2 regions of the Metabacillus indicus genome follow, and region 2 is predicted to be linked to the other one. Evidence: a T-box and tRNA genes for the amino acid it is inferred to sense, from the RefSeq annotation. Region 2 holds a T-box; the other holds one or more tRNA genes.
The links. The T-box of region 2 lies ahead of pheS (phenylalanine--tRNA ligase subunit alpha). A T-box ahead of a tRNA ligase gene usually reads a tRNA of that ligase, here a tRNA-Phe.

Region 1 (10,637 bases), 1.1 Mb from region 2:
CAAATGCCGCCGCCTTAAGCAGGAAAGCGGCCTCGGGATGATTCTGATTGATTACCTGCAGCTCATCCAGGGAAGCGGACGGAACAAAGACAACCGTCAGCAGGAAGTATCCGAGATCTCCCGGACACTGAAGTCTCTCGCAAGGGAACTCAAAGTCCCGGTCATCGCCCTTTCCCAGCTCTCCCGCGGCGTTGAGCAGCGTCAGGACAAGCGTCCGATGATGTCCGATATCCGTGAATCCGGAAGTATCGAGCAGGATGCCGATATCGTAGCCTTCCTCTACCGGGATGATTACTACGACAAAGAATCCGAAAACAAAAACATCATCGAAATCATCATCGCCAAACAGCGTAACGGACCAGTAGGCACCGTCAGCCTGGCGTTCGTCAAAGAATACAACAAATTCGTCAACCTGGAACGGCGCTTCGATGATGCCGGCGTCCCTCCAGGTGCTTAGAAGCTGTCCATTGGGGGCGGCTTTTTTTGTTTGATCAGGGGCTGCGGATGCATGTATGGAGGATGCGCGTTATTGTTTAGGAGGTATCTGGAAATTTTCAAGTAAAAGGCTGTTTGCGGCACGAAATGGATCAGCTTTTTCTAGTAAAAGAGGTATTCCGGCAAGTATTCCGCATGTGGTCGCAAGTTAACGGCCTGTATCACTCTCACACTTCGTTTTTAAGTGGTTTAACTCCTGTGAATTGCAGCGGAAAGGAACAGATACCATTGCGCAAATCACTCACACATCCTCCCCTTACAGAATGAAACCCAAAATCAGAGGTTAACCTATGAAAAGAAGAACCAAATCATTCACAACGACAACATATCACGAACGAAAAGAAAATGTAATCTCATTAATGTTCGTCTTTTCGTTGACTTTTGGCCGTTCTGCTGGTAGAATTAGCTTGTTTGATTGAGCGAATCTAGAAAGTGTTTTAAATAACCGGAGGTGCACATTAATGTCTTCAGTAGTAGTAGTTGGTACACAATGGGGAGATGAAGGAAAAGGCAAAATCACCGATTTCCTTTCCGAAAATGCGGAGGTCATTGCCCGTTATCAAGGCGGAAACAACGCCGGACATACAATTAAATTCAACGGTGAAACATATAAGCTGCACTTAATTCCATCAGGTATCTTCTACAGTGATAAGACCTGTGTAATCGGCAATGGAATGGTCGTTGATCCTAAAGCTCTTATGACGGAGCTTAAATATCTTCACGACCGCGGTGTCAGCACAGACAACCTGCGCATCAGCAACCGCGCACACGTTATTCTTCCTTACCACCTTAAGCTGGATGAAGTAGAAGAAGAGCGCAAAGGCGCCAACAAAATCGGCACGACGAAAAAAGGAATCGGACCTGCTTACATGGACAAAGCAGCACGTGTCGGCATCCGTATTGCTGACCTTCTTGACCGCGAAGCGTTTGAAGAAAAGCTTGCGCGCAACCTTGAAGAAAAGAACCGCATGCTTGAAAAGTACTATGAAACAGAAGGCTTCACAATGGAAGAAATTCTTGATGAGTACTATGAGTACGGCCAGCAGTTCAAACAGTACGTCTGCGATACAGCTGTTGTGCTGAACGACGCTCTTGACGGCGGCAGACGCGTTCTGTTTGAAGGTGCACAGGGCGTTATGCTTGATATCGACCAGGGCACATATCCGTTCGTTACATCATCAAACCCTGTTGCAGGCGGCGTAACGATCGGTTCAGGCGTCGGCCCGACGAAAATCAACCACGTTGTCGGCGTATCCAAAGCTTACACAACGCGTGTTGGAGACGGTCCGTTCCCGACAGAGCTTGATAACGAAATCGGCCACCAGATCCGCGAAGTCGGCCGTGAGTACGGAACTACAACAGGCCGCGCGCGCCGCGTCGGCTGGTTTGACAGCGTTGTTGTCCGCCATGCACGCCGCGTCAGCGGAATTACAGACCTGTCCCTTAACTCAATTGACGTTCTGACGGGCATTGAAACACTTAAAATCTGTACAGCATACAAGTACAAAGGCGAAATCATGGAGTCGTTCCCTGCAAGCCTTAAAGTTCTTGCTGAATGTGAGCCGGTATACGAAGAGCTTCCAGGCTGGACAGAAGACATCACAGGCGTTCGCGACCTAGGAGAACTTCCACAGAACGCACGCAACTACATTGAGCGCGTATCTCAGCTAACAGGCATTCCGCTTTCCGTCTTCTCTGTCGGACCTGACAGAACGCAGACAAACGTTGTAAGAAGCGTATACAGCTAAGCCATTCAGGTCGAAAGGGATCCGTCCCTTTCGATTTTTTAATTATTTTAAAAATAGTCTTGTGTTTAAGCCGTTATTGAACTATAATAATTTAAGTCGGCAGATAATCGCTGATCCATACATACTTCGGCTTGGTAGCTCAGTCGGTAGAGCAAAGGACTGAAAATCCTTGTGTCGGCGGTTCGATTCCGTCCCAAGCCACTACGAAAAGCTTCAGCACTGGGTGCTGAAGCTGGACACAGAAAAAAGACATGATCCTAAACGGGATGCATGTCTTTTTTGTTATGCCTATAGTCGCATAACCGTTACATAAAAGTGCAAATTTTTACATCAAAAACTAAAATATGACATCAATAATACAGAAATGTTACATTTTTGAAAATGGCTAGGTAATAGTCTGATAATATGGTAGGTTAGTAGAGTGGCTAAAAAAGAAATCCGCAAACATAGCACTATAGGCTTATATAGATGATAGATAAAGTACTGATCAGTGGTCATTTGGGAGGAAATTGTATCGTGTTTAAGCGCATAACTGGATTCGTTGGAAACAACGTGAAGCATACAAACAGCACTATAAAGAAAGCATTATTCGGTCTGACTTTCGCAGGCGCCATGACATTCGGCATGAATGCTTCTGCAGAGGAAAATCTTGAGACCGTTTACCATATTTATCTGGACGGCGAAAGAATCGGAACGGTAGACAGTCAGCAGTTAATTGATGACCTTTCAAAGCAAAAGATTGAAGAGGCCAAAAAAGAATATGAAGATTATCAATTAACGGTTGAAGAGATGGAAGTTATCCCTGAGCAAATGTTCCGTCCTGCTGCAAGCAACGAGGAAACTCTTGCCAAGCTTAAAGAAGAGCTTAATGTAGCAGCAGACGCAGCTTTACTTAAAATAGATAATCAGACTGTCGGCTACTTCAAGAACAAAGAAGAAGCAGAGAGAGTTCTAAAAGCCTACAAAGCCAAGTACGTTCCGGCTGAGCAGGTAGAGCAGGCTGAGAAAATGAAGCAGTCCTCACAGCCGCTTCAGCCATTAAAAGAAAATGAATCTCGTATAGTAGACGTTTCACTCTCGGGAAAAGTTTCAATTTCTGATGAGGAAATTTCTCCTGAAGAGGTGCTGACGGCACAGGAAGGCGTAAAGCTCCTTGCAAAAGGCACGCTTGAAGAGAAAAAACACAAAGTAAAAGACTCAGATGTCCTTTCAAAGGTCGCTTCTGAATATAAGCTTTCTGTTGAAGAGCTGCTTGCTCTTAATCCGGGTCTGTCAGATGAGAATGTGATCAAGCCTGGTGAAGAACTGAACGTAAAAGACTACAAGCCTTTTACAAATGTCCTAGTAAAAGAAGAGGTTTCAAAAAAAGAAGCCATTGCCTATGAAACAGAAGTGGTCGAAGATTCTTCTATGTTTAAAGGCGACAAGAAAACGAAGCAAGAAGGCAAAGACGGACAGAAGCTTATGAACTATGTTGTCCACAAGGAAAACGGCAAAGAAGTGAAACGTGAAACAACAAAAGAAGAAACGCTTGCTGAACCGGTAAAAGAAATCATCGTCAAAGGAACAAAAGTGGTTCCTTCACGCGGAAACGGCTCTCTTCAGTGGCCGGCTGTCGGCGGATATGTTTCAAGCAAGCTTGGAACGCGCTGGGGCAAGATGCACAAAGGAATCGACATTGCCCGTCCAAGTGACCGCACGATCAAAGCGGCAGACAACGGCAAGATTATCTCTGCAGGCAATTCCGGTGCATACGGAAATAAAGTCGAAATTGATCATGGAAACGGCATGAAGACGGTTTATGCCCACCTTGATTCCATCTCCGTATCGGTCGGCGATACGGTCTCCCAGGGACAGAAAATCGGCGTCATGGGTTCTACCGGACGCTCAACAGGCGTTCACCTTCACTTTGAAGTCTATGAGAACGGAAAACTGAAAGATCCATTGAAGTATTTAAAGAGATAACCTTGGGCCATGCCCGAGGTTTTCCTCATTTTAACCTTTCTGACTTCAAGTGCACAGACAGCTCGGCTTATGGCCGGGTTTTTGTCTTTTCACCGCTGATTTGCAGCACCGGGTTTGGGACATCCTAAAAAGAAACTGCCTGAAAAGATGAATCTGCCTGTCATAAGTGGTAAATTAAGAAGAGAGCACGTAACACCTTATATAAAAGGGGCGATTGGCCGTGGAAAAGAAAATCTTAGTTGTCGATGATGAAAAGCCGATTGCAGATATTCTGCAGTTTAATTTAAAAAAAGAAGGCTACGACGTTTTTTGCGCCTATGACGGAAACGAAGCGCTTGAAATGGTTGAAGAAGTGCAGCCTGACTTAATCCTTTTAGATATTATGCTTCCAAACAAAGACGGAATGGAAGTCTGCCGCGAGGTCCGCAAAAAATATGAAATTCCGATTATTATGCTGACGGCAAAAGACTCGGAAATTGATAAAGTGCTTGGACTTGAGCTCGGAGCAGATGACTATGTAACGAAGCCTTTCAGCACAAGAGAACTGCTTGCACGCGTCAAAGCGAATTTAAGAAGACTTCAGGCGCTGCCTCCTGAACAGCAGTCTGATAAAAACGAAATTGAAATTGGCTCTCTGACGATTCATCCTGATGCCTACGTGGTATCAAAACGCGGGGAAACAATCGAACTGACACACCGTGAGTTCGAACTGCTTCATTATTTGGCCAAGCATATCGGACAGGTCATGACCCGCGAGCATCTTCTCCAGACCGTATGGGGCTATGACTATTTCGGAGATGTGCGCACAGTCGACGTAACAGTCCGCAGACTTCGGGAAAAAATTGAAGATAACCCGAGTCATCCAACATGGATCGTGACAAGACGAGGTGTCGGGTACTACCTGCGTAACCCTGAACAGGAGTAGGATTCATGAACAAAGTCGGTTTTTTCAGATCCATCCATTTCAAATTCGTCATGGTCTATGTACTCCTGATCATGATTGCCATGCAGATTATCGGTGTTTATTTCGTTCAGCAGCTTGAACGGTCCCTCACCGAAAATTTCAACACATCGATCACGCAGCGGATCAATTTCATCAACTACAGCATCGAGCAGGAAATGTCCAAGGAGAGGACGGAGGATCCTACCGGAACCCTTCCCACTCTTGAAGAAGACATCACGGCCATACTAAAGGATTTCGCCAAAGATGAAATCCAGGAAATCCGTGTCATCGATAAAAACAGCCGCGTCATTGCTACGTCTGATCCGAACAACAGCGACATTATCGGCAAGCGGACGACGGAAGTACTCGTCAAGCGTACCCTCGTCTTTGAAAAGCCGGATGAAAAAGTCTATATAGATAAACCAACAAGCAGGCGCGTGAAAATTTCATCCACACCGATTAAAAACATCAATCAGGAAACGATTGGTGCCCTGTACCTAGTCGCATCAATGGAAGAAGTTTTTTCTCAAATGCGGGTTATCAACGGAATTCTTGCGACCGGAACCGGTATTTCCTTGGCAATTACGGCGCTTCTAGGCGTCTTTCTGGCCAGGACGATTACAAGGCCGATGTCTGATATGCGAAAGCAGGCATTGGAGCTTGCAAAGGGTAATTTCTCGCGAAAAGTGCGCGTTTACGGCGAGGATGAAATCGGCCAGCTGGCGGTGACGTTCAATAACCTGACAGACAAGCTTGAAGAAGCGCAGGCATCCACAGAAGGCGAGCGGAAAAAGCTTGCATCCGTGATTGCTCATATGACTGATGGTGTTATCGCGACAAACCGCGCAGGCGACGTGATTCTCGTGAACAGTCCAGCGATAGAAATGCTGAACGTTTCACGTGAAACGGTGATTGATGTTCCGATTACAAAGGTTCTCGGCATTGACGGTGAATATACGTTTGATAGTTTAATTGACCAGCAGGACTCTCTCATCCTTGATGCAAGCACAGAGGACAAACCGTACATCCTGAAGGTCAACTTTTCGACGATTCAGCAGGAGCAAAAACGCATCACCGGTTTGATTGCCGTGATCTACGATATTACGGAGCAGGAGAAAATTGATGAGGAACGCCGCGAATTCGTTGCGAACGTGTCACATGAGCTGAGGACGCCGCTTACGACGATGCGCAGCTACCTTGAAGCACTTGCTGACGGCGCGTGGGAAGACAGGGACATTGCCCCGCAGTTTTTGAATGTGACGCAGAATGAAACCGAGCGGATGATCCGCCTTGTTAACGATCTTCTGCAGCTGTCAAAGCTCGACAGCAAGGATTACCGCATCAACAAAGAGTGGGTCAACTTCACAGCCTTCTTCAATCAGATTATCGACAGGTTTGAAATGACGAAAGAGCAGCATGTCTCCTTCCTCCGCGATCTGCCGGAAGAAAAGCTCTATGTCGATATTGACCCTGATAAAATAACACAGGTGTTAGACAACATTATTTCCAACGCCCTGAAATATTCTCCAGAGGGCGGACTGATTACTTTTAAGACAGAAATCATTGATGACATGCTGCAGATCAGCGTTACCGACCAGGGCATGGGCATTCCAAAAGGAACAGAGCATAAGATCTTTGAGCGGTTTTACCGCGTGGATAAGGCAAGAACGAGAAAGCTTGGCGGCACAGGACTGGGGCTTGCCATCGCAAAAGAAATGATCGGGGCCCATGACGGTGAAATCTGGGCGGAAAGCGTGGAAGGCAAAGGGACCACAATCCTGTTTACCCTTCCATTTACAAGGGATCAAGAGGATGAGTGGGATGAATCGTGAAAATATAAAAACCGTTATATTGGTGCTGCTCGTCTGCGGAAGTGTGTTTTTCACCTACAACCTTTGGACGTTTAAGCCGAACTACGATTTTATCGACAGCAGCCAGTATCTTGAAAACGAGCCGATCAGCAACGTGAAGCATGAACCGGAGGACGTCATCCGTCCCTATCAGATGATGGTTCACGACAAAGCCGAGCACTATGGCACCTATCGGCCTGAACGGATCGACTTTGTCTGGAATCAGCTGAAAAACTGGAACATGGGCGAAGTGAAAAACGTGTCCGGCAAATACACGGCTGATGAGCTGGATGAGTGGCTGACGGGAAAAAGCGAATCAAGAAAGATCGAGTTTCTCTTCAGCGACAAAGTTCCGTTTGAACTCTTTCAGTCTATTTTTCAATACAAGTCACAAAAGACGATCTACTCTTCATTTGACCGGATTGTCCTTCCAAGCGGAAAAAACGGGTCGTTTCAAAAGATCCTCTTTATTTCAATGGAGCAAAGACTCGTCTATGAAGCTTCCATCAGCAATGAGAACGCCAAAGGCATCATTGCGTCTGTGATTGAAAAGCGGGAAAACCTTGACCGCTTCGTGCCTGAGGTAATTGCTGAAGGCAACCGGCTGCTCCTTCCTGAGAGCCGGATTGCTCTTAATGAAAATGAATATATCATTAATTCCGTCAATGGCGAAGCGTTCAAGCGGGCGCTCTTTACAAATCCCGACTACGTCCGCCGGGAAATGAAACCGACACAAAACATCTATACAGACGGAACGAGTCTTTTGACGATCTACCCGAGTCAGGAGCGTCTGCGGTTTGTGAACCCGACCATTGACCCGAGCATGTTTATTGAACGGGGAAAAGCGATGAAGCAGAGCATTGAGTTTTTGAATGATCACGGAGGATGGACGGATGAGTACCACTTCTACAACATGAATCCCGACAGCCAGCTCGTCTCATTCAGGCTGATGATTGATTCCATTCCCGTTTTTGAAAACAATTCTAAAACATTCGGACCGACTGAGATTTCGATGCGCTGGGGAGAAAATGAAATCGCCACCTACTCAAGACCGCTCTACCGTCTAAATTCAGGATATAACCCAAGTTCTGTAGACATGCCTTCAAGCAAAGAAGTTGTCAGCCAGCTGAAGCAGAAAAAAAGCATCGAACCGGACAAAGTGAAGCGGGTCTTCCCTGCTTATGAGATGTCGGCAACAGCAGAGCCGAGAATCGTCGCCATCAAACCGTACTGGTACGCCGAAACAACGGGCGGCCAATACGTAAAGCTGCAAACTGAAACGCTTGGAGGGAACAGCGATGGACTGGAGTAAAACGAAAACCATTTTCATTCTGGCTTTCCTTGTCCTAAACACCTTCTTAGCCATTCAATATTTCAATATCGTCATTACCAACAGCCGGTATGATGTCATAAAAGAGCCAATGATCGAGGAGCAGCTTGCGGCAGAGGGCATTACGTACAAGAAGCTTCCGCAAGGCAATGAAACAGGCGCCTACATTACGGCTGAGAGCAAGGTGTTTACAGAGGAAGAACTGGAGTCCCTCCCTGCCCAGGATGTTCTGAATCTCGAGGATAAAATTACGTCCCTGCGGGCGGAATTTGAAAAGCCCTTCACCCTGCCTGAAACGAACACACAAAGCAAGCTTAATCAGATTGTCAGAGAAAACATTTTCTCGGGCGACCAATATGCCTTCTGGAAAACGGATAACGTGAAGAACACGATCATCTACATCCAGACATACAATGACCGGCTTGTGTTTCAGGACCTGTCAGCCGACCAGAAAATCGGGATGCTGACACTGTTTTTAAATGATAAAAACCAGCTCGTCAGCTACGAGCAGACGCTGCTTGAAAACATCCAGGACCTTGAGGGCAAGCAGGACACGCTTCCTGCCATTAAAGCGCTTGAGGCCCTGTACAACAAGAATGACTTAAAACCGAACAGCACGGTGACAGAGGTTCAGTTCGGCTATTATACGCCGTTCCCGCTCTCGGGCGAACAGATCCTCGCCCCGACCTGGCACATCGTCGTCAATGATTCGGAGGATTATTACGTAAATGCATTAGAAGGACAGGTCATCCGTTCTAATGAAAAATTGGAGTGAACGCAATGAGTCTGCAATTCAGTGTTCTCGCAAGCGGAAGCACGGGAAATGCAACATATGTCGAAACAGACAAGCATTCGCTGCTCGTTGATGCCGGATTCAGCGGCAAGCAGATGGAAGCCCTGTTTCAGCAGATCGGAAGAAAAATCAATAAGCTGTCCGGGATACTCGTTACCCATGAGCACAGCGACCACATCAAAGGACTCGGCATTCTGGCACGGAAGTACAATCTGCCTGTCTACGCCAACGAAAAAACGTGGCAGGCGATGGAAGGCCTGATTGGTGCGATCCATCCCGACCAGAAATTCATCTTCGGGACCGGGACCGTTCAATCGTTCGGCGGAATCGACGTCGAATCGTTCGGAGTGTCCCATGATGCGGCAGAGCCAATGTTCTACACCTTCCACCATGAAGGGAAAAAGCTCGCCCTGATCACAGACACCGGATATGTCAGCGACAGAATGAAAGGCATCATTCACAATGCGGATGCCTTCGTGTTTGAAAGCAACCATGACGTGGACATGCTGCGCATGGGCCACTATCCATGGAGCGTCAAGCGCCGGATTCTGAGCGACGTCGGCCATGTTTCCAATGAAGACGCGGCGCTTGCCATGACCGATGTCATCGGCGACAACACAAAGCGCATCTACCTTGCCCATCTCAGCAAAGACAACAATATGAAAGAGCTCGCACGCATGTCTGTCCAGCAGACGCTTGAAGGCAAAGGCTACATGCCTGGAGAGCAGTTCGATCTTTACGACACAGACCCGAAAACCCCCACCCCCCTTGTGCTTGTTTAGCACAGTAAATGGAGTTTTTTTGAAGATCCTTGGGTATACTGAATCTATATAACGTCCTGCAAAAGCTCCTGATAAAAAGGAGCTTTCGCGCTACATAAAAGATGGGTGGGATAACCAATGGGGTACTATGATCAGGACTATGAACACTACAACCGGAAGCAAAAAGGCAACCGCGGCGGCAAATTTCTGCCCGGCCTTCTCGGCGCCATCCTTGGCGGCCTGCTCGTCCTTTTTTCCGTTCCGATCCTTGCCAACATGAACATCCTTCCTTATGACCTCGCACTAGGCGGGGACGAGGAAGATAAAGAGGACGAAACACCGAATTCGACTGTTCCATCCCGGAACATATCCGTGGATGTGAGCACGGCGGTCACGAAGGCTGTAGATAGCGTCTCAAAAGCGGTCGTTGGCGTCGTCAACATCCAAGAAGCGGGATTCTGGAATGAAAAAGGCGAAGCCGGAACCGGATCTGGCGTCATCTACAAAAAAGAAGGCGGAAGTGCCTTCATCGTCACGAACTACCACGTCATTGAAGGAGCCACACAAATCGAGCTCAGCCTGAGCGACGGCACGCGGATCCCTGCTGAGGTACTCGGCAGCGACGAGCTCATGGACCTTGCTGTTTTAAGATCCGAAAGCAAAGCCGTCGAGCAGGTAGCCGAATTTGCCAACTCCGACAACGTGAAGCCTGGAGAACCGGTCATCGCCATCGGAAACCCGCTTGGCCTCCA
Region 2 (10,637 bases):
TGACCCTTGCCCCCCTGTGATGAACTTCATCCAGGATGGATATCGCAAGCGCTGCGCCTTCCTGAGGATCTGTTCCTGCACCAAGCTCATCAAACAGCACGAGACTTTCAGAATCAACCCTTTTCAGAATATCCACAATGTTGACCATATGGGAAGAGAACGTACTCAAGCTCTGTTCAATCGACTGCTCGTCCCCGATATCGGCATACACATTTTCAAAAACAGCCATCTCCGATCCGTCAAGCGCAGGAATCTGAAGCCCTGACTGGGCCATCAGCGTGAACAGGCCGACGGTTTTAAGCGTGACGGTTTTTCCCCCTGTGTTAGGTCCTGTAATCACAATCGTGGAAAAATCTGTCCCGAGCTCAATGTCGTTTGGGACTACTTCGTCAGGATTTAAAAGAGGATGGCGCGCTTTGAACAATTTGATTCTTCCGCTGCCGTTCATTTCCGGCTTGGATGCTTTGATTTTTTTGGCGTAGCCTGCTTTTGTAAACATAAAGTCCATTTCGCTCAAAGCTTCGACATTGACTAGAAGTGCTTCAGACTCTTCGGCCACTTTAAGTGACAGATCCGTTAAAATCCGGTCAATTTCTATTTTTTCTTTCATTCGCGCCTGCTGAAGCGTGTTGTTCAAATCAACAATGACCTGAGGCTCAATGAAAAGCGTAGCTCCTGATGATGACTGGTCATGGACAATGCCGCCGTATGCGGAGCGGTATTCCTGCTTAACGGGAATGACATACCGTTCGTTCCGGATTGTAATGATGGCATCAGAAAGCATCTTTTGGGCAGATGACGACCTGATCATCGATTCTAATTTCTCTCTTATCCGTGATTCAGTTGTTCTAAGGGACGTTCGGATCGACCGCAGTGTGTCGCTTGCCCCGTCAAGCACCTCTCCGTTATCTCCAATGCAGTGCGAAATTTCCTGCTCAAGTTCCTGCAGAGGTTGTATTTGGGCTGCAAACCCGTCAAGGTGAGGCAGTTCAATCCCGCCATCAATCATATCCTCAATAAACCGCTTCATCTGTTTCCCGGCATAGAGGGTCCCTGAAATCTCTGTCAGTTCATAGGGATTCAGCATGCCGCCGATTTGAGCGCGCTTGATGCTGCTGCGGATATCGGTCAGCCCGCCAAGCGGAACATTGCCTTTAAGTCTCAGCACTTTAGCTGCTTCATCGGTTTGCTCCTGCCATGTTTTCACTTCTTCAACATTTGTTGAAGGAACCAGCTTGTCTGCTTTTTCTTTCGCCAAAGATGACGACGCATGCTTCACAAGCTGTTCTTTTACTTTATGAAATTCCAATACGTTCAACACTCGCTGCTGCACGGTATACAGCCTCCTTGCTGTCTTTTAGACCCATTAGACCGCGTTTATCTGCTGCCTTCTTTTTTCAAAAAGGATTGCAGCTTGTCCAGGTCCCAAGTATTTATCACATTTTCAGCTTTCACCCAGCCTTTAATGGCCGTTGAAACGCCTGTTTTCATATCTTCAAGCATGTCCAGGTTATGGGCGTCCGTATTGATGGCAACCTTGACTCCTGCCTCATGCGCTTTTCTGATGTGTTCTGCACTCAGATCAAGCCTGTTTGGGTTGGCATTCAGCTCAAGAACCGTATCTGTCTCTTTTGCAAGCTGAATCAGCATCTCAACATCAGGTTCATATCCATTCCGTTTGCCGATCAGTCTCCCGGTAGGATGTGCAATCATATGGACACGGTGGTGGTCCAGCGCCGTTTTCAGCCGTTTCATAATCACATCCTGAGGCTGGGAAAAACTAGAATGGATGGAAGCAATCACAAAATCCATGCCATCCAGCACATCGTCGCTGTAATCAAGCGTTCCGTCCGGCAGAATATCCATCTCTACACCTGCAAGAATCTTAAAATCATCGTACTGCTCATTCAGCTTATCAATTTCCTCCCGCTGTGCTTTTAACCGTTCGGGAGTCAGGCCGTTTGCAACCTTCAAATACTGAGAATGATCCGTAATGGCCATATAGTGATAGCCCCGGAGCCTGCACGCTTCCGCCATTTCACTGATGGTAAACGCACCATCGCTCCATGTGGAGTGCATATGGAGATCTCCTTTTATATCCTGGAGTGAAATCAGTTTTGTATCTTTGCGGTATTTTTCAACCTCTGTTCCGTCCTCCCTGATCTCGGGCGGAAAGTGAGGCAAATCAAAATGTGCATAAAACTCTTCTTCCGTTGAAAACGTCTTGATTTCGCCTGTTTCGGTATTTTCAACTCCGTACTCGCTGATCTTTTCTCCGCGCTCTTTTGCAAGCTGGCGCATTTTCACATTGTGATCTTTTGATCCCGTGAAATGATGCAGCGTTGAGGCAAATTCCTTTAATGTAACTAAACGGAAATCGACGCCAATTTCATATTCATATAAAAGCTCGACAGATACCTTCGTATCTCCGCTTGCAATGACGGAAGAAATGTTCGGCATCTTAAGAAGCTGCTCTCTGACAAACTGCGGATGATCTGTCGCGATGATAAAGTCCAGATCTTTTACTGTTTCTCTCATGCGCCTTAAGCTTCCGGCCCTGCTGTATTTCAGAATTTCCCCGCACGACTCAATATATGTCTCAATTTCATCTGCGATCGGCAGGACAAAAGAAAGCGGAAGCCTTTCAGGGCGTGTGCCCATTTCCTTGATGGCCTCAAGGATTTTTTCTTCCGTTTTCTTGCCGAAGCCTGCCAGCGCCTGCACTTTTTCTTCTTCACATGCCTGTTTAAGAGATTCAGCATCCGTAACGCCGAGCTCCTTATACAGCTTCGCTATTTTCTTTCCGCCGAGTCCCGGCAGCTTTAACAGCGGGATAAGCCCTTGAGGCACCTCTTCCTGCAGCTGCTTCAGCGTTTCTGATTCTCCGGCTTCCATATATTCTTTAATGACAGCAGCCGTCCCTTTTCCGATGCCTGCAATCTTTGTAAAATCATCAATCGCAGTAAGACTGCGGTCATCTGTTTCCAGAGCGTTTGCCGCTTTTCTGAAAGCTGCGGTTTTAAACGGATTTTCTCCTTTAAGCTCCATATGAACGGCAATAAGCTCAAGCAGTTTAATGACATCTTTTTTATGTATAGTCAACGTTTTTCACCTCATGTACGTGATCAAATCATCTAGTTAGAATGATACAAATAATTGAAGCAAATGTACAATCGTCTACTTGCGCCAAAAAAACTTCTCCTGATTGGAGGAGAAGTTATTTTGGTGCATATTGGATCCACAGTTCCTGAACTTTATCTGAAAAATACGGTGTATGGTGGACAATCACTTTGGCAATTCCCGAATCCCCCATCGCCGACTGTACTTCAGGGATGGGCAGAAGACCTCCGATAAAAAGGAGAATGAATAAAATCAAATAGACTTCTAGAAAACCAAGAATGGCACCGGCCCATTTATTCAGCTGCTTTAATACAGGAAGGTATGTAACAAAATCAAGCATAGATCCGACAATCTGAAGCACGATCTTTGTTCCGATGAACAAGATGACAAATGCAACAGCGCGGTAGTAGGCATTCTCAAGGTTTCCGCCTGTAAAGAACGAAATGCTGGAGCTGCTATCCCCAAAGCTCGGGTATGGCACCCACAGCTCAAGCTTCGGCGCCAGAACCCCGAAGTATTTATAAGCTACAATGTAGGCGATAATGAATCCTGCAAGGTGAATGAACTGAAGGATGAATCCCCGTTTCAGTCCGACGAGCAGACCCATGATCAAAATAATTAAAAGGGCAATATCAAGCATTAACTGCGTCAATCCTTTTCTGTAATTTGTCTCTCTAGTCTTTCAAATTCATCTCTTAATTTCAGGTAGTCATGAACAACATTGACCGCCGTCAGAACGGCAAGTTTATTTATATCAAGATTAGGACTTTTACTGCTGATTTCCCGCATTTTATCATCAACAATAGAAGCCACCAGACGCACATGACTTGTGCTTTCTGTGCCTACTATTGAAAATTGCTGTCCATATATATCAACTGTCGTTTTCTTTTTTGAGTGGTTATCCAACGAAAAATCCTCCATTCTTGAGAATCCTAATCTTTATCATAACATGATATTTAGTATAATGGAAAGATAATGCCAATCAATCCCCTACCCAATAATACTATAGAAGAGGTGTCTTCTCTTGTCCAATGCCGTTATAAAAATTGATCAGCAGACCATGCTGAAAATGAAAACCTATTATTCTTCCGGACTCGGATCAAAGCTTCCACCGGGTGCCGTTTTTACTGCAAAAGCAAACGGCTGCTCCATCACCGCCTACAAATCAGGGAAAGTTCTTTTCCAGGGAAATCTTGCAGCAGAAGAGGCTTCCAAATGGTCCGAACCCGAGAAAAAGGCTACTAAGAAACCTTCGCAGCAAAAGACCATTTTCAGTCCGCCGCCAAACATTTCATCTCTTTCGATCATCGGATCAGATGAAGTCGGCACGGGTGACTTTTTCGGCCCTATTACGGTCGTTGCCGCCTATGTAAAAAAGGAGCAGATTCCGCTCCTTCAAGAGCTTGGAGTAAAGGATTCAAAACACTTGAATGACACTCAGATCATTGCGATTGCGAAGGACCTTCTTAAAGTCATTCCATACTCCCTGCTGATCCTGCACAATGAAAAATACAACCAGCTCCAAAGCACGGGAATGTCCCAGGGGAAAATGAAAGCCATTTTGCATAACCAGGCGATAAACAAACTCTATGACAAGATTGCACCAGAAGAACCTGAAGGCATATTAATTGATCAATTTGCAGAGCCTTCTCTGTATTTCAAGCACTTATCTGGAAAATCCTTCAAAAGAGAAAAAACATTTTTCAGCACTAAAGCAGAAGGAATCCACCTGGCTGTTGCGGCCGCCTCGATTCTTGCACGCTATGCCTTTTTAAAGGAAATGGACCGCCTGTCAGAAAAAGCAGGAGTTACCCTTCCAAAAGGAGCGGGAGCTAAAGTAGACGAGGCTGCCGCCGCCATCATCCTGAAAAAAGGCAGCCCGGCACTGAAAGAACTTACGAAGTTTCATTTTGCAAATACCGAAAAAGCGGAAAAAATCGCCGCAAAGAAAAGAAAAAGATAAAAAAGAGCAGCCGGACCTTGATGGTCAGCTGCTCTTTTCCTGTTCTCGCTGCGATTAGCCTCTCAGCACGGCGGCAAATTTTTCCTCGACCGTGCGGAGAACTTTTTCATGCGCCTTTGTTACTTCTTCGTCTGTCAGTGTTCGCTCAGGATCAAAGTAGCGAAGAGAGAAGGCCAGTGATTTTTTATTTTCATCAAGCTTATCGCCTTCGTATAAATCAAAAATGGAAACGTCCTTCAGCAGCTTTCCTCCAGCCTCTGAAATAGCGCTCTGCAAATCGCCCGCTACAACGTCTTTATCAACAACGAGGGCAATGTCTCTCGTCATAGACGGAAAGCGCGGAATAACAGAGAATGTTAATGGTTCTGCTTCTGTTTGAAGAAGCTCCTGAAGAGCAAGTTCAAACACGTACGTCTCAGTCAGATCCATTTGCTTTTGAAGCTTCGGATGCACCTGTCCGATAAATCCTGCAGAAACGCCGTTCAAAAGAATTTCTGCTGTACGTCCAGGATGAAGACCGTCGCGTTTTGTCTGCTGGTAAGTGATGTGTTCTTTTAAGCCTAAACGATCGAACAGGCCGTCAAGAATTCCCTTTACCACATAGAAATCGACCTGTTTCTTCTCAGCCTGCCACTGGTTAAGGTGCCACAGCCCTGTTACAGCTCCGCTTAATCGTTCTTTTTCCAGAGGCTGTTCACCTGGTCCGTTTGAAATGAACACAGAGCTCATTTCATAAAGAGCAGCCTGGTCATTTTGACGGGCAAGATTGTATTTCAGCGTCTCGAGCAAATGAGGGATTAAGCTCAGGCGAAGAACGCTGCGCTCTTCACTCATCGGCATGGACAGGCGTGTCAGATCTGAAGGCTGAAGCGCAAACTGAGAAGCTTTGTCTTCACTCGTCAGTGAGTATGTGATTGCCTGATGCAAGCCGGCTCCTTCTAAGAAGCGGCGGGCCATCCGGCGTTTTTGCTGATAATCAGTCAATTTGCCCGGTGCGGATGCGCTGACAGGGAAAGTAGACGGAATGTTGTCATAGCCGTACAGTCTTGCAACTTCTTCAATCAGATCTTCTTCTATTGTAATATCTCCGCGTCTTGTAGGAACTGTAACCGTGAAGGCACCGTTATCCTCCTGCACTTCAAACCCAAGGCGTGTAAAGATGGACTGCATTTCATTCCCTGAAATATTCATGCCGAGCACACGGTTGATTTTTTCAATGTGAACGGTCACGACTGCAGGTTCAGCTTCTAGATAATTCACTTCTGCCGATCCTGAAAGCACCTCTCCCCCCGCAAGCTCTGCCATCAGCTGGGCAGCGCGTTCGGCCGCGGCACGAACCCGGTTTGGATCGACGCCTTTTTCAAAGCGCGCACTTGCTTCACTTCTTAGGCCGTGATCTTTAGACGATTTTCTCACAGTCTGGCCGTTAAAATACGCGGACTCAAGAAGAACAGTCGTTGTATCAGAATGAACTTCTGAATTCTCCCCGCCCATCACACCTGCGAGTGCAACCGGCTCCGTTCCGTTTGTAATGACAAGGTGCTCCGGAGTAAGGGTGCGTTTTTGTCCATCCAGTGTTACGATTTCTTCGCCGTCTTTTGCCATGCGGACAAGGATTTCTTTTGATCCTAAGCGGTCATAGTCAAAGGCATGAAGCGGCTGACCGTATTCAATCAGTACGTAGTTTGTAATATCCACCACATTGTTGTGCGGACGAATGCCTGCGGCCATCAGTCTTGTCTGCAGCCATAGAGGAGACGGAGCGACCTTTACATTCCGAACCACTTTCGCAACATACAGCGGATTTTCTTCTTTTGCTTCAACAGCGACAGAAATGCTCTCAGATGCCTTCTCCGAACCTTCATCGTGCGTCAGGTCAGGGTACGTTACGCTTCTGCCCAAAATAGCCGCTACTTCATGCGCAACTCCAAGCATGCTCAGGCAGTCTGAACGGTTTGGGGTAAGACCAAGCTCAAGAATCTGGTCATCACGCCCAAGTTCTGCAAGAGCATCTTTTCCAGGCTCAGCATTATTTGGAAAGACAAAGATGCCTTCAGCGTATTCTTTTGCCACCGTCTTTGATTCAAAGCCCAGTTCCTGAAGAGAACAGATCATTCCGTTTGACTCTTCGCCGCGAAGCTTTGCCTTTTTGATTTTAAAATTACCAGGAAGCACCGCGCCTACTGTTGCCACAGCTACTTTTTGTCCTTTATCGACATTTGCAGCACCGCAAATAATTTGAACAGGGTTCTCGCCGCCTGTATCGACCAGACATTTGTTGAGCTTATCTGCATTCGGGTGCTGCTCTTTTTCAAGCACATGCCCGACGACTACACCGCTCATCCCTTCGTTTAAAACCTCTACACCCTCTACTTCAATCCCGCTTCGGGTGATTTTTTCTGCCAGTTCTTCTGCCGGGATTCCGCTGAGATCCACGTAATCCTGCAGCCATTTATAGGAAACAAACATTTGGAACCCTCCTTTTATGCTCTTTTAAATTGTTTAAGGAAACGCATGTCGTTCGTGTAAAAATGACGGATGTCATCAATGCCGTATTTCAGCATGGCAATTCGCTCCGGTCCCATGCCAAAAGCAAACCCGCTGTATTTCTTCGAATCAAACCCGGCCATCTCAAGAACATTCGGATGAACCATTCCTGCACCTAGAATTTCAATCCATCCCGTTCTTTTGCAAACACTGCAGCCATTGCCGCCGCAAACGAAGCATGAAACATCGACTTCAACTGAAGGCTCAGTAAACGGGAAAAAGCTTGGGCGCAGACGGATTTCGCGCTCTTCGCCGAACATCTTTTTAGCAAAAACTTCAAGTGTTCCTTTCAAATCGCTCATGCTGATGTTCTCGTCAATGACAAGTCCTTCAATTTGCGTGAACTGGTGTGAGTGTGTCGCATCATCATTATCACGGCGGTATACTTTGCCTGGACAAATGATTTTGACCGGTCCCTGCCCTTTAAATTTCTGCATCGTTCTTGCCTGGACAGGTGATGTGTGAGTCCGAAGCAGCGTTTCTTCCGTTATGTAGAAAGAATCCTGCATATCACGTGCCGGATGTCCTTTTGGAAGATTCAGCGCTTCAAAGTTGAAATAATCTGTCTCTACCTCAGGGCCTTCTTCAACGGAATAGCCCATGTTAAGGAAAAGGTCTTCGATTTCCTCAATGACAGACGTGATCGGATGATGATTCCCTGTGCGCACAGGTCGCCCTGGAAGTGTCACATCAATTGTTTCAGCTGCCAGCTTCTCTTCAACTGCCGCTTCCTCAAGTCCTTCTTGTTTAGCTGAAATGCTTGTGGCAATGCTCTCGCGCACCTCGTTGGCCAAAGCTCCCATCAGCGGGCGCTCTTCTGCAGAAAGTTTGCCCATTCCGCGAAGAACTTCTGTGATTGGCCCTTTTTTACCTAGATATGATACACGGATCTCATTCAGGCTCTTTAAATCATTTGCTGCCTGAATTTTTTCAAGCGCTTCAAGCTGAAGCTGTTTTAATTGCTCCTGCATCGTTTATTCCTCCTTTTATTTCAGATGATTCCTGATTTTTTTGAACAAAATAAAAAACCCGTCCAAAAAGGGACGAGTTGACAGTCGCGGTACCACCCTTGTTAACAGCAAAAAGAACCTGCTGTTCACTTCGTTCATAAATAACGGATAGGATCCGGAGCACCTTTACACCCTGGATTTCTCCGGATGGTCCTGGTGTCAGCTAAAGAGGTGAATTCATCTGCTGCTGTCAAAAAAATGCTCACAGTCACCGGCATTTTCTCCCTGATTGACGCTTTCGCAGACTACTCTTCTCTGTCAACGCTTTTTCATGGTATGTAACTGTCTTTTATTATAATGAATTCATGTTGGCGATGCAACCACGCTTTTGTCTATTTCACAAGGTGATACATCAGGATTCCTGCAGCAACTCCAGCGTTTAAGGATTCAGCTTTCCCAAGGATCGGGATGTACAGATTCTGGTCGGTAAGGGACAGCCATTCCTCCCTTACCCCGCTGCCTTCATTGCCGATAAGCAAGGCAAAGTGTCCGGAGGTTTCTGCTTTTCTGTAATCGGATCCGTTCTGCAGGGAGGTTCCGTAAATGGCCACTTCATTCTGCTTCAGTTCTGAAATGGATTCATCCATTTTTTTCCTTACAACCGGTATGTGGAAAATGGAGCCCTGTGAGGAACGCACGACTTTTGAATTATATGGATCAACTGTCCCATCCCCGAGAATGACGCCGTCAAGACCTGCTGCATCGGCTGTCCGGATTATGGTTCCAAGGTTCCCCGGATCCTGAAGCGCATCAATCAGTATGACTTTTTTCCATGTGCTTATGCTTCCGCTGTCCTTCTGGATGCATACGGCTGCAGCACCTTGAGGGGTTTCTGTCTCGGAAATGGCTTTCATGATTTCTTTTGTTACGTAGATGATGGAGAGATCATCGACGTCCCAGCCTTTTGGAATAACTGTGTCTTCTGAGAGGATCAGCTCTTTTATATTTGATTTATTTTTAATGGCTTCTTCTACAAGATGCATGCCTTCAATTAAAAAGGTGCCTGATGCATCACGTTCTTTTTTTGTGTGAAGTTTGCGCCATTGTTTGACTTTTTGATTTTGTATGGATTCGATTCGCTTCAATTGTCCTGCTCCTTTTAGTGTTGGGTTTTCCTGCCCATCTTTTTTCTTTTGTTAATATCACAAGCTATAGAAGAATTTGGTTCTGAACTTATACCCGTTCCTTTCCGCTCCAGAAACTTGCTTTCCGCGGGGAGGGATGGGAGCCTCCTCGGCCAGCCTGCGGGGTCTCCCATTCCCTCTTCATCCCGCAGGAGTCAAGTTTCTTCCGCTGCAATCCACTGGAGTTTAGGCATATCTTATGAAACGGCCATATTCGCTGAAAGCTTTTTTATTATTTTAACGGAAGATACATAAAATAAGCAAAGTGACGCACGATAAACAGAGATCAACTATTTTAAAAATGGAGTGAGTCATATGGATTTAAATTTACGAAATGCCATTATCTCAAATGTTTCGGGTAATGACCAGGGGCAGCTTGAGGATACGATTGTGGATGCAATCCAAAACGGTGAAGAAAAGATGCTTCCGGGACTTGGCGTTCTGTTTGAAGTGATCTGGCAGAATTCAAGTGAAGATGAAAAGAATGAAATGCTTACGATTCTTGAAGAAGGCTTGAAAAAGAAATAAATGCCGGGCGGCTGCCCGGCATTTTTTTATGGGATCTTGCGCTTTTCTTAGTCGAATGTAATAGCTTTTACAGTTTCGTCATCTAAACGCTTAATAACTTCTGTAATCAGCTTAACCGCATTTTCATAATCGTCGCGGTGAAGCATGGCTGCATGGGAATGGATGTATCTTGTTGCAATGGTGATGGAAAGTGCAGGCACACCGTTTGCTGTCATATGGATTGCACCTGAGTCTGTTCCTCCGCCTGCAATTGCATCGAACTGATATGGAATATTCATTTCATCAGCAACGCCTGTAACGAAGTCGCGAAGTCCTTTATGGGAAACCATTGATGCATCATAAAGA

Region 1: it encodes a tRNA-Phe, which carries the amino acid that the T-box ahead of pheS (phenylalanine--tRNA ligase subunit alpha) is inferred to sense. The anticodon was not compared.

What each region holds. Positions count from the first base shown of each region.
Region 1 is NZ_CP176757.1:4,117,135-4,127,771, reverse strand. Features, by position in the region: gene dnaB (replicative DNA helicase) at 1-457, shown strand, start outside; gene ACK1LH_RS20910 (adenylosuccinate synthase) at 957-2,243, shown strand; tRNA gene ACK1LH_RS20905 (tRNA-Phe) at 2,372-2,444, shown strand; gene ACK1LH_RS20900 (peptidoglycan DD-metalloendopeptidase family protein) at 2,760-4,208, shown strand; gene yycF (response regulator YycF) at 4,429-5,133, shown strand; gene walK (cell wall metabolism sensor histidine kinase WalK) at 5,139-6,983, shown strand; gene ACK1LH_RS20885 (YycH family regulatory protein) at 6,973-8,313, shown strand; gene ACK1LH_RS20880 (two-component system regulatory protein YycI) at 8,300-9,106, shown strand; gene ACK1LH_RS20875 (MBL fold metallo-hydrolase) at 9,112-9,906, shown strand; gene ACK1LH_RS20870 (S1C family serine protease) at 10,024-10,637, shown strand, end outside.
Region 2 is NZ_CP176757.1:3,020,766-3,031,402, forward strand. Features, by position in the region: gene ACK1LH_RS15530 (endonuclease MutS2) at 1-1,333, opposite strand, end outside; gene polX (DNA polymerase/3'-5' exonuclease PolX) at 1,378-3,102, opposite strand; gene ACK1LH_RS15540 (CvpA family protein) at 3,218-3,760, opposite strand; gene zapA (cell division protein ZapA) at 3,769-4,041, opposite strand; gene rnhC (ribonuclease HIII) at 4,145-5,083, shown strand; gene pheT (phenylalanine--tRNA ligase subunit beta) at 5,138-7,552, opposite strand; gene pheS (phenylalanine--tRNA ligase subunit alpha) at 7,567-8,601, opposite strand; T-box leader at 8,667-8,911, opposite strand; gene ACK1LH_RS15565 (TrmH family RNA methyltransferase) at 8,973-9,725, opposite strand; gene sspI (small acid-soluble spore protein SspI) at 10,080-10,292, shown strand; gene ACK1LH_RS15575 (M42 family metallopeptidase) at 10,340-10,637, opposite strand, start outside.